Regions from separate parts of the Tardiphaga sp. P4_G1 genome, predicted to be linked through region 3. Evidence: predicted binding sites of a transcription regulator. Region 3 holds the regulator's gene; each other region holds the start of a gene.
The links. The regulator PhoB, encoded in region 3, activates phosphate uptake and scavenging genes when phosphate is short. The targets are predictions, from matches to a motif close to TGTCATNNANCTGTCAT.
Positions count from the first base shown of each region.

Region 1: AC1DUY_RS22250 (STN domain-containing protein) is a predicted target of PhoB. The motif match lies at 1,950-1,966, and genes of this name have one in related genera.
Region 2: AC1DUY_RS22355 (STN domain-containing protein) is a predicted target of PhoB. The motif match lies at 1,223-1,239, and genes of this name have one in related genera.

Region 1 is NZ_JBFUJU010000009.1:196,507-199,782, reverse strand. It holds gene AC1DUY_RS22260 (RNA polymerase sigma factor) at 1-310, opposite strand, end outside; gene AC1DUY_RS22255 (energy transducer TonB family protein) at 457-1,179, opposite strand; gene AC1DUY_RS22250 (STN domain-containing protein) at 1,190-1,828, opposite strand; gene AC1DUY_RS22245 (hypothetical protein) at 2,340-2,672, opposite strand; gene AC1DUY_RS22240 (filamentous haemagglutinin family protein) at 2,925-3,276, opposite strand, start outside.
Region 2 is NZ_JBFUJU010000009.1:227,376-230,651, forward strand. It holds gene AC1DUY_RS22350 (filamentous haemagglutinin family protein) at 1-1,155, shown strand, start outside; gene AC1DUY_RS22355 (STN domain-containing protein) at 1,458-2,018, shown strand; gene AC1DUY_RS22360 (RNA polymerase sigma factor) at 2,091-2,429, shown strand; gene AC1DUY_RS22365 (hypothetical protein) at 2,389-2,838, opposite strand; gene AC1DUY_RS22370 (STN domain-containing protein) at 3,118-3,276, shown strand, end outside.
Region 3 is NZ_JBFUJU010000007.1:168,300-171,575, reverse strand. It holds gene pstB (phosphate ABC transporter ATP-binding protein PstB) at 1-796, shown strand, start outside; gene phoU (phosphate signaling complex protein PhoU) at 825-1,538, shown strand; gene phoB (phosphate regulon transcriptional regulator PhoB) at 1,631-2,335, shown strand; gene AC1DUY_RS18310 (GcrA family cell cycle regulator) at 2,438-2,947, opposite strand.

The DNA of each region.
Region 1 (3,276 bases), on a different contig from region 3:
GTGCAAGATCAAGTGCCTGAATATCCTGTCGGCCCTCGACGATCGCCGCCGCGTCGGGCGACTCGTCCGGGATGTCGAGCAAGGCGTCGATCGCATCCATACTCAGCAGACGCTTTTCGCCACGACGCCGATCTGTCGCCACGTTGAGCGCGATGCGGAACAGATAATCTTTCGGACTGTTCACCGCCGGGGCATTCTGCATTTGCTCGATGCGCAGGAAAGTCTCCTGTAACGCATCACCAGCCAAATCTTCCGACCCCAATCGTCGCGTCAAACGCTTGAACAGACCGCTATAATCGGCCGTTAACACGTTCCGCAGAGTTGTACGATTTGCCCCAGTCACCGGCTATAGCCCCTACGCGTAGAAATACTCGTCTCAGCAGCACGGTGTTACCCATCGCACATGACAGATTGATTACGAAGCTAGAACACCTCGAACTCAACAGAGATGTGAGACTATCGCGCATCGAAGGTGACGGGGATCATCACGGTTAGAAGCTCGGGCATATCGGCCGGAATGCGCGGCAGCGGTTGCGCGCGGCGGATCGTTTCGATCGCTTCCCTGTCCAGTACGGAACGCCCTGAACTCGACTTGATATCGACGCGAACGATGCTGCCATCGCGACGCATGGCGAACATGACCATCACCGTTTCCTGCGAGCCATCGCGGCGCGCATCGTTCGGATAGCGCTGATAGCGCTCGATATGCGCTTCGAGCTGGCGCTGATAACGCGTTGCCGTTCCTGCCGGGACTGGGCGCGCCTGCCCGCCTCCCGCCGGCTTTTGCTCCGGAGATGCCGCGGGACGTGGCGGGAGCAGCGGCTGTGGCGGCATCGCCTGCTGTTCGACCGGCGGCAGCACCTGCTCCGAAATCGTCGGCGTCACCTGGAAATCGGCAATCGGCGGGCTAGCATGTAGTGAAGCTTGCTTCACTTCAGGTGAAGGCGTCGGCGACGGAAGCAATTCGACCTGAATCGTCGAATTGCCCTGCCGCGCCGATGGACCAGTGGGCATATGATGCAGCCAATAAACACCGGCGGCGAGCATCACCGGCACCAGCACGACGCTACCGGCCAGCCAGCGCCAATGCCCAAAGCTGCCCGAGGTGTCGTCATACTGATCGGATACGGGATTGCTCCGTGTCAGATCCAGCGCTCTCCAATGTGCTGGCGATGCCATCTGATCCTGCCTAGCGCACGGTGATCATGACCATGACGGGCTGCGGCGTGTTCGCAGGCGGGGCCTGGCTCACCTGTAGCCCATCAAGCAGCCGCCCGATGGCATCGTCCCGCTCCTGGTCGCCCGACGAACGGAACAACTCGGTCCGTTTCACGGTCCGCGGTCCGTCGATCCAGAGTTTGATACCCGCACTATAGCTACCATTGCGCGTCTTAGCTTCCTTACGCAACGCCTGCTGAATGTCGGACTGGATCACGCCGCTATACACCCGCAATTGCGATGGATCGCGACTTTCCCGTGTACTGCGAACCCGTAACGGATCGAGCACCAGATCGGCTTTATCAAACACCGCAACGGGCGGCATGTCGGGATCTGCCGAGGCCGGCACCAAGGTGATGGAATTGGCACGCGTGTAGCGGATCAGCAGATCGACATCGCCGAGCAAAACCCGCAGCGCCGTATCCCTGGTGAAATCGCCCTCGACCAATGTTGAAACAAGATTATTGGCCGCGCTGCTTTCATACAGTAACTGAACGCCGGTGATCTTGCTATACGTCTGCAATGCAGAGGCCAGTGGCTGAATCGGAATATGGAAGCGCATCAGCGCCGGATTTTCTCGCTGTTCGCTCGCGGCCAGCGCCGAAATCATTGCACCGAACACAACGATGGTAGCACCAACGAACAACAGCGGAAAGAAACGGTGACAGGCAACGCTGAAGCACGCCCTCGACCGAAGGCGCATGAACAGATCGAGATCGTCCCACTGCCGAATAGCACTCATATTACAGACTTCGACTTATTGACCTCGACCAGAACACTGACAATGCCCGTAGTCGCTGGCGACGTTGCGTGAGGCACTCATATCGGACGCGCAATGATACAGCAAGGATACGGACGCACCAACTCTACAGACCGACGATAGCGATTGCTAAGCCGCCACACTCGTTTACGTAGTTTTTGTGACAGGCATGTTATGTATCTCACTATATTTCGATTCAACGCGAAAGATCGGCGTTCAATATGGCGCCAACCGCAACTGTCGGCTGGCACCACGTCGCAAATCACTCCGTCATCATTCTTTGTCGATCTTCCAGGGGCAGCATCTGCGCTTGGACATCCGGCTGCGCTCTGTAGCGCGCGACGTAACGGTGCTGCGATCGTTATAGTTTAGCGCGTCGACTGTGGCGCCCACATAACCTGGCGTTCCCCCGCTTGCGCGCCGTCCAGCTCGCCTCCACCGCAGCCATCACCGAGCACTCCACGATGATGACCGAGGGGTACGCGTTGCCGTTGCCCTGAATCGGCCTCGCCGTCTGCCGCGTCGCCGCTGAAGCATTGGAGTTCGACAACGCTGCGCTGGTGCCCGGCATCTGCACGGTCGGCAAGCCCATCGACGTGCCCTTGCGCCGGATGATCACCACTTTCAACACCTGCAGCGCCGCCAGATCGACGTTGCCGAAGACTCCGGAGGCGACCTCGCCCGCGTCGATCATCCACGCTGTCCGTCGTCGCCGGCATCCAAGCGAGGCGCCGTTTCGCAAGGAAAAGTGCGTCGAGGATGTACGGCACTCATTCTCAGTGCCCTGTTATTGGATTGCTGACTCCTGAATATCCCTTGCCGAGAAGCGTCTCGATCGCGAATTCCGCCTTCCCTCCGGCGTTGACGACGCTTTGCGCCGCCAGGAACCCGGTATTGCACACGTTTGGTTCCATATCGCATCATCTCGGCGTTCTCAGCGAATCTGTCACCTCCCCGCAATCTCGGCGAGGCGTGATCTTTCTGCGTCCGTCAGGACCTGTTTCTGCTCCTGATTCAGCGGTCCGCTGCCGACGACTTGAATGACACTGTTGGTGTTGTAGCTGCGTCGATCATCCGACTTGCGGCGGTCGTCATCCTCACGCTGCTGAGTGTCATTGCCGCCCCCGCCATAACCAAGCACCTCGACGATGATGACCGAGGGGCGCTCGCTGGTGCTGGTTTGCGTCGCGTCCTTCACCGTATCCGACGCCGCCTTGTCCTTGGTTTCCACGGTGAGGTTGACCGGCGCGCTTGCCACTTTCGGCACACCCTTGGTTTCGCCGCCGACCTTGATATTT
Region 2 (3,276 bases), on a different contig from region 3:
GCCGGCGTGCCGCTCGCCGATCAGGTCGGCCGGGTTGCCAAAACCTATGAAGGCGAACTTGTTACCTGGCTGAAAGAGCGCAACGGCTTCTCCGGTTCGGTGGAGGAGGCGCGCACCGCTTTCGCCGCGCTGCCGCCGGAGCAGCAGCGCATCTTCCTGCGGCAAGTCTATTTCGCAGAGCTCCGCGCAGGCGGTCGCGAATATAACGACACGGTAAGCTCGCGTTACAAGTCCTATCTGCGCGGTCGCCAGATGATCGCGACGCTGTTCCCGGATCAGGATGCTGCCGGCAATCCGATCGCGCACCGCGGGGACATCACCATGTTCGGTAGTGCCGGTGTGCACACCAATTTCGGTGGCGATATCCAGGTGCTGGCGCCGTCCGGCAAGGTCGTGGTCGGTGTCGAAGGAACGTTGCCGGCGGCGACGTCGGGCGTCGTCACGCAAGGCCGGGGCGACATCCAGATCTACGCACAGGGCAGCGTGCTGCTCGGCCTGTCGCGCATCATGACGACCTTCGGTGGCAACATCCTCGCATGGTCGGCATCGGGTGACATCAATGCCGGCCGCGGCGCCAAGACCACTGTCCTCTACACGCCGCCGAAGCGGGTCTATGACATCTACGGCAACGTGACGCTGTCGCCGCAGGTGCCATCGGCCGGCGCGGGCATTGCCACGCTGAACCCGATTCCGGAAGTTCAGGCTGGGGACATCGACCTGATCGCGCCGCTCGGCACCATCGATGCGGGCGAAGCGGGAATCCGCGTCTCGGGAAATATCAACCTGGCCGCGCTGCAGATCGTCAACGCGGCCAACATCCAGGTGCAGGGATCGTCATCGGGCATCCCGACGGTGCAGGCGCCGAGCATCACGGCGGCCCTGTCGAGCTCCAACGCGACCACGGCGACGCAGCAGACGGCGACGCCGCAGCAGGCTGCCAACACCAATCCATCGGTGATCATCGTCGAGGTGCTCGGCTATGGTGGCGGAGAAGGCTCAACGCCAGCCGGCAGCGAGGACTTGAAGCGATCGAAGCGAAGCGAGCGCAGCTACGACCACAACAGCGCATTCCAGGTCGTCGGCGTTGGCGAACTGAACGAAACGGAGAAACAGAACCTCAGCATGTCCGAGCGTCGGTCGTTAAACACGCGGTAAGATGCAGGGCGAATGATCGATCTGGGGAGGTCATGGTCGCCGGGCGCAATGTCCCGGAGCCGTTGTTTGACATGTCAGTGTCACAGACGGGGCCTACATCAGCGCTGATGTGATAGTTGCAGATGGGGAGGGCGGACGTGGCTCCGGGGGCGCGTTTGTCGATCTGGGCCCGTGCCTGGTCTGGCCGTGCGTCGCTGATAGGTCTCGTTTTGTTGCTGTCCAGTCACCCCCTCGCTGCGGAAAGCAGGATTGATCGCGTGCGCGTTGATGCGACGTAGGAAGACGCCGGCGTCAAGTCTGTCATGCTGGATATTCCGTCGCAGGCCCTGGACGTCGCGCTCAAGGCATTCGGTGTCGCCACGCAGGTCGCGTTGTTTTACGAAACTGGCGTCGTCTCCGGGCGGCGTTCGTTCCCGGTGCATGGCGAATATCCGRTAGACGCTGCGCTGCGGGTGATGTTGAAGGGCACCGGCTTGTCGAGCACCTCGTTCGATCGCGGTACCATCACCATTCTTGCGCCGGCACCACACGCCGTGGCCTCCGATGTGAAACGGGCAAAGGCGGGGCTCGCGGAGTTTTCCCTTTATCTCGCTTTGGTCCAGCAAGGCCTGGATCGGGCGTTCTGCCGCGCCCCCGTGGCTGCGAGCGACCCTGACGATTTTCTCGCGCGGGTCTGGATATCGTCGACGGGCGAAGTGCAACGCGCGGAACTGCTGCCAGGAACCGGGATCGAAGCGCGTGATCGTGTCTACATAGCCGCCCTGACGGGGCTGTTGATCGGCGCGCCGCCATTGGCCGCCATGCCTCAGCCAGTCAACCTGATGATCATGCCGAAACAGTCTCAGGGTCGTCGGCCTGCATGATGCAGGGGCAAGGAACGGATTCGCGATCCGCTGCCCATGAGTAATTCTGCGGATGTCACCCTGCTACGACAGATGCTGGTCAGCGAGTATGACGATCTGCGACGGCGACTCATGCGTCGGCTCGGATCCGAGGGTGTTGCAAGCGAGGTGTTGCAGGAGACTTATCTGCATATCGAGCGTTCCTCGCTGATGAGCGTCATCTATAGTCCGAAGCGCTATCTGCTGACGATTGCCACCAATATTGTGCGGATGCGCTTTCGCCGCGAACGCCGCCTGACCAACCTGTCCGACTTGGATGAAGGGCTCGGCTTTGTCGATGAAGCGCTCGATCCGCTGCGCAGCCTGGAAGCCCGGCAGGAGTTCGAGGCCCTCAAGGCGGCGTTCGACGAACTCTCTCCGCGTCGGCGCTAATCCCGTTTGCATCGCGGCTGGAAGGGCGCAAGTTGCGCGAGATCGCCGACGAACTGGCCGTCTCGGAGCGCCTCGTCGAAAAAGAATTGAGAGCAGCGCTGATGTTTTGTGGCGTGACGCAGATGTCCGCTTGCTGCAAGGAACATGCCGCACCATCACACTTCTGGAGGGATTGAAACCGATCCTGGCGGCCGCGCGTCTGCCATTGTTCGAACTGACTGGAGAGAAGACGGATCAGGAAAGAAAGCTGGCTATCGACCGGTTTCGCAAGAGCACCAACGGCTTGCTTCTCATGACGCGCACGACGGGAGGACGAGGCCTCGATCTTCTTTTCGCGCATTGCGCCGTGTTCTATTCCCAAAATCCGATCCCGACGATGTGGCAGAGATGTCGCATTGGCCAACTTCATCGAAAACTATTCGGACTGTGCTCTTAAGATGATCCATTGCCCGGCGTCATGATGGTGTCATAGCGCTCCAGTATCGCTCCCGGCGAGATCGGGTCCATAAATGTTACGAATGGAGCGGGCCGGTCTGTTTTTGTTCGCGCGGCTTTTGCGGCCCGATCTGTCTCCTGTTCAGGGTGGGCGCAGCAGGCTCGCCTGAGCGGGCATCGATTCGAGGATGTTTGGGTGCGATCGGGTCTAGGAGACTGCGTGCGGTCTGCGTCCCGACGGTTGCCGTTGTGCGTGCCCTTAGTATTCCTGTTGCTGTTCTCATGCATTGAGCAGGTTTTCGCGCAGCAGCCCAAGCACGAGAAAATCTCGTTCGATATAGCGGCGCAACCTCTGGCGGATGCCCTCGTCGTCTATGCGCGAGTAACCGGTATCGAAATTCTGGTAGATGAC
Region 3 (3,276 bases):
TTCCGTCTCGATGCCGCCGCCGTCGGCCCTGCAGGGCGAGACCCGTCCCAAGGTCACCGTGCGCGACCTGAACTTCTACTATGGCGAACACCACGCCCTGAAGAAGATCAACCTGACGCTGATGGCGAACCGCGTAACCGCATTCATCGGCCCGTCGGGCTGCGGCAAGTCCACGCTGCTGCGCATCTTCAACCGCATGTATGACCTGTATCCCGGCCAGCGCGCCGAAGGTCAGCTCATGCTCGACAACCAGAACATTCTGGATCCGAAGCTGGACCTCAACCTGCTGCGCGCCCGCGTCGGCATGGTGTTCCAGAAGCCGACTCCGTTCCCGATGACGATCTACGAAAACATCGCCTTCGGTATCCGCCTTTACGAAAAGATCTCCAAGTCGGAGATGGACATTCGCGTCGAGAGGGCGCTGCGCGGCGGTGCACTCTGGAACGAAGTCAAGGACAAGCTCAACGCGTCGGGCCTCAGCCTGTCGGGCGGTCAGCAGCAGCGCCTGTGCATCGCGCGCACCATCGCGGTGCGGCCGGAAGTGATCCTGTTCGACGAGCCGTGCTCGGCGCTGGATCCGATCTCGACCGCGAAGATCGAGGAGCTGATCGACGAGTTGAAGGATCAGTATACGATCGCGATCGTGACCCATAACATGCAGCAGGCTGCCCGCGTCTCCGACAGCACGGCCTTCATGTATCTCGGCGAGTTGATCGAGTTCGATCAGACCAACAAGATCTTCACGTCGCCGACCGACCGCCGTACCCAGGATTACATCACCGGCCGCTTCGGCTGACGCGACATATTCGCGGGAGGAATTTGAGATGGCTTTTGAACACACCACCAAGGCTTTCGACGACGATCTGCAGGAGCTGACCCGTCTCGTCGCCGAGATGGGTGGCCTCGCGGAACGGCAGATCGTCGAATCCGTCGACGCGCTGATCCGCCGGGATGTCGCACTTGGCGCCCGCGTCGTCGCCACCGACTCCGAGATCGACCAGTTGCAGCGCACGATCGAAGAGCGCGCCGTGCTGACCATCGCCAAGCGCCAGCCGATGGCTGTCGATTTGCGCGAGATCGTCGGCGCGCTGCGCGTCGCCACCGATCTGGAACGCATCGGCGATCTCTCCAAAAATATCGGCAAGCGCGTCAATGCACTCGACAGCGACTTCCATCCGCTGAAGCTGATCCGCGGCCTTGAGCACATGACCGACCTCGTGACCACCCAGGTCAAGGCTGTGCTCGACGCCTATGCCGCACACGATCTGCCCGCCGCGATGACGGTGTGGAAGGGCGACGAGGAAATCGACGCGATCTGCACCTCGCTGTTCCGCGAACTCCTGACCTATATGATGGAAGACCCGCGTAACATTTCGTTCTGTATCCACCTGATGTTCTGCGCCAAAAACATCGAGCGGATCGGTGACCATGCCACCAATATTGCGGAAACCGTGTTCTACATGATCGAGGGCCAGCAGATCCTCGACAAGCGCCCGAAGGGCGACATGACCACATTCGCGAATACGCCGACGGTCTGAAGCATGATCAGGAAAAGTGGAAGCCAGTCTTCCGCAAGGATCATGATTTAAAGACTTGTCGGACGTCACTGAGGGTATTGATCAAGATGGCTGTGAATGCACGCATTCTGGTTGTGGAAGATGAAGAGGCGCTAACGACGCTGCTTCGCTACAACCTCGACGCCGAAGGCTATGATGTTGAAACCGTTGCTCGCGGCGACGATGCCGACACCCGCTTGAAGGAGCGGGTGCCGGATCTCGTGGTGCTCGACTGGATGCTGCCGGGCCTGTCCGGCATCGAACTGTGCCGCCGCTTGCGCGCACGGCCCGAAACCAAGGCATTGCCGATCATCATGCTGACGGCGCGCGGCGAAGAGAGCGAGCGCGTTCGCGGTCTCGCCACCGGTGCCGACGACTACATCGTCAAGCCGTTCTCCGTGCCGGAGCTCCTGGCCCGCGTGAAGGGCTTGCTCCGTCGTGCAGCTCCCGAGCGTCTCGCCACCGTCCTGGCGTTTGGCGATATCGAACTCGACCGTGACAAGCGCCGCGTCGTGCGCTCAAGCCGTCCGATCGATCTCGGTCCGACCGAATATCGCTTGCTGGAGTTCTTCCTGGAACATCCGGGCCGCGTGTTCAGCCGCGAACAGTTGCTCGACAGCGTCTGGGGCCGCGACATCTATATCGACGAGCGCACCGTCGACGTGCATATCGGCCGCCTGCGCAAGCTGCTCAACCCCGCCGGTGAGCCCGATCCGATCCGCACCGTGCGCGGCGCCGGCTACGCGCTGGATGATCGGTTCGACAAGGCGGCGGAGTAGGTATCTTCCCTCTCCCCGCAAGCGGGGAGAGGGAAGAAGCCCCAAACAAAAAATGCCCGGCTCATCGCCGGGCATTTTCATTTGGTTTAGATACTTTCCAGCTCAGCGCGTCGGCTTCGGCACCGCGCGGCGGCGGTCGCTGGCCGGCTGATAGGCGATGCGCGAGTGATGCGCGCAATAGGGGGCGCCGGCCAGGGCCTTGCCGCCGCAGAAATAGAAGTCCGCGCTCGACGGATCGCCGATCGGCCAATGGCAGGTGGCTTCGTTGAGTTCGACCAGCGACAGGCGCTGGCTGATCGGCACGATGTTGTCATAGGCGATCGGGTCGGGCTCGGCCTCGATCTCGTAGTTATGGGCCAATGCTGTGTTGCCACGGGCCATCGGGCGGGCGACGCGCACCATCTGCTGTGCCGGGCGCGCCTTGCGCTGCCGCGGAGCTGCCGAGGAGGGGCTCTTGGCACGGCCGGACAGGCCGAGGCGGTGAACCTTGCCGATCACGGCGTTGCGGGTCACGTTGCCGAGTTCCGCAGCGATCTGGCTGGCGGAGAGGCCGCCTTCCCAGAGTTTCTTCAACTGTTCGACGCGATCGTCGGTCCATGTCATTACCGTCATCGCCGTTTTCCCTTCGTGAGCGCCGGCCTGACCGGGCAGCGCTGCGAGTTGAGACTTCAAAAATCCCTGCGGTCAGAATCCTTTAGCGCTCACCGGGCGCGAATTTCGCGTCCGGCTGTTACGCCGCACTGGATGTGTCAAAAGGATCTACCGCCGCACGAGATGTCGTATCCGACGAGGCAAAAGCTACAATATGCCGTGACTCGCGCGCAAGAGTCGGGCATGCCGCGTCCACATGCTTCTGCAAATAAAGCGGCAAAATCGGCTTTTTCTGCGACTCCGTGTGACTCGAAAGCCGCAGTGCGCGGTTGACAGTCTTCACAGCACAC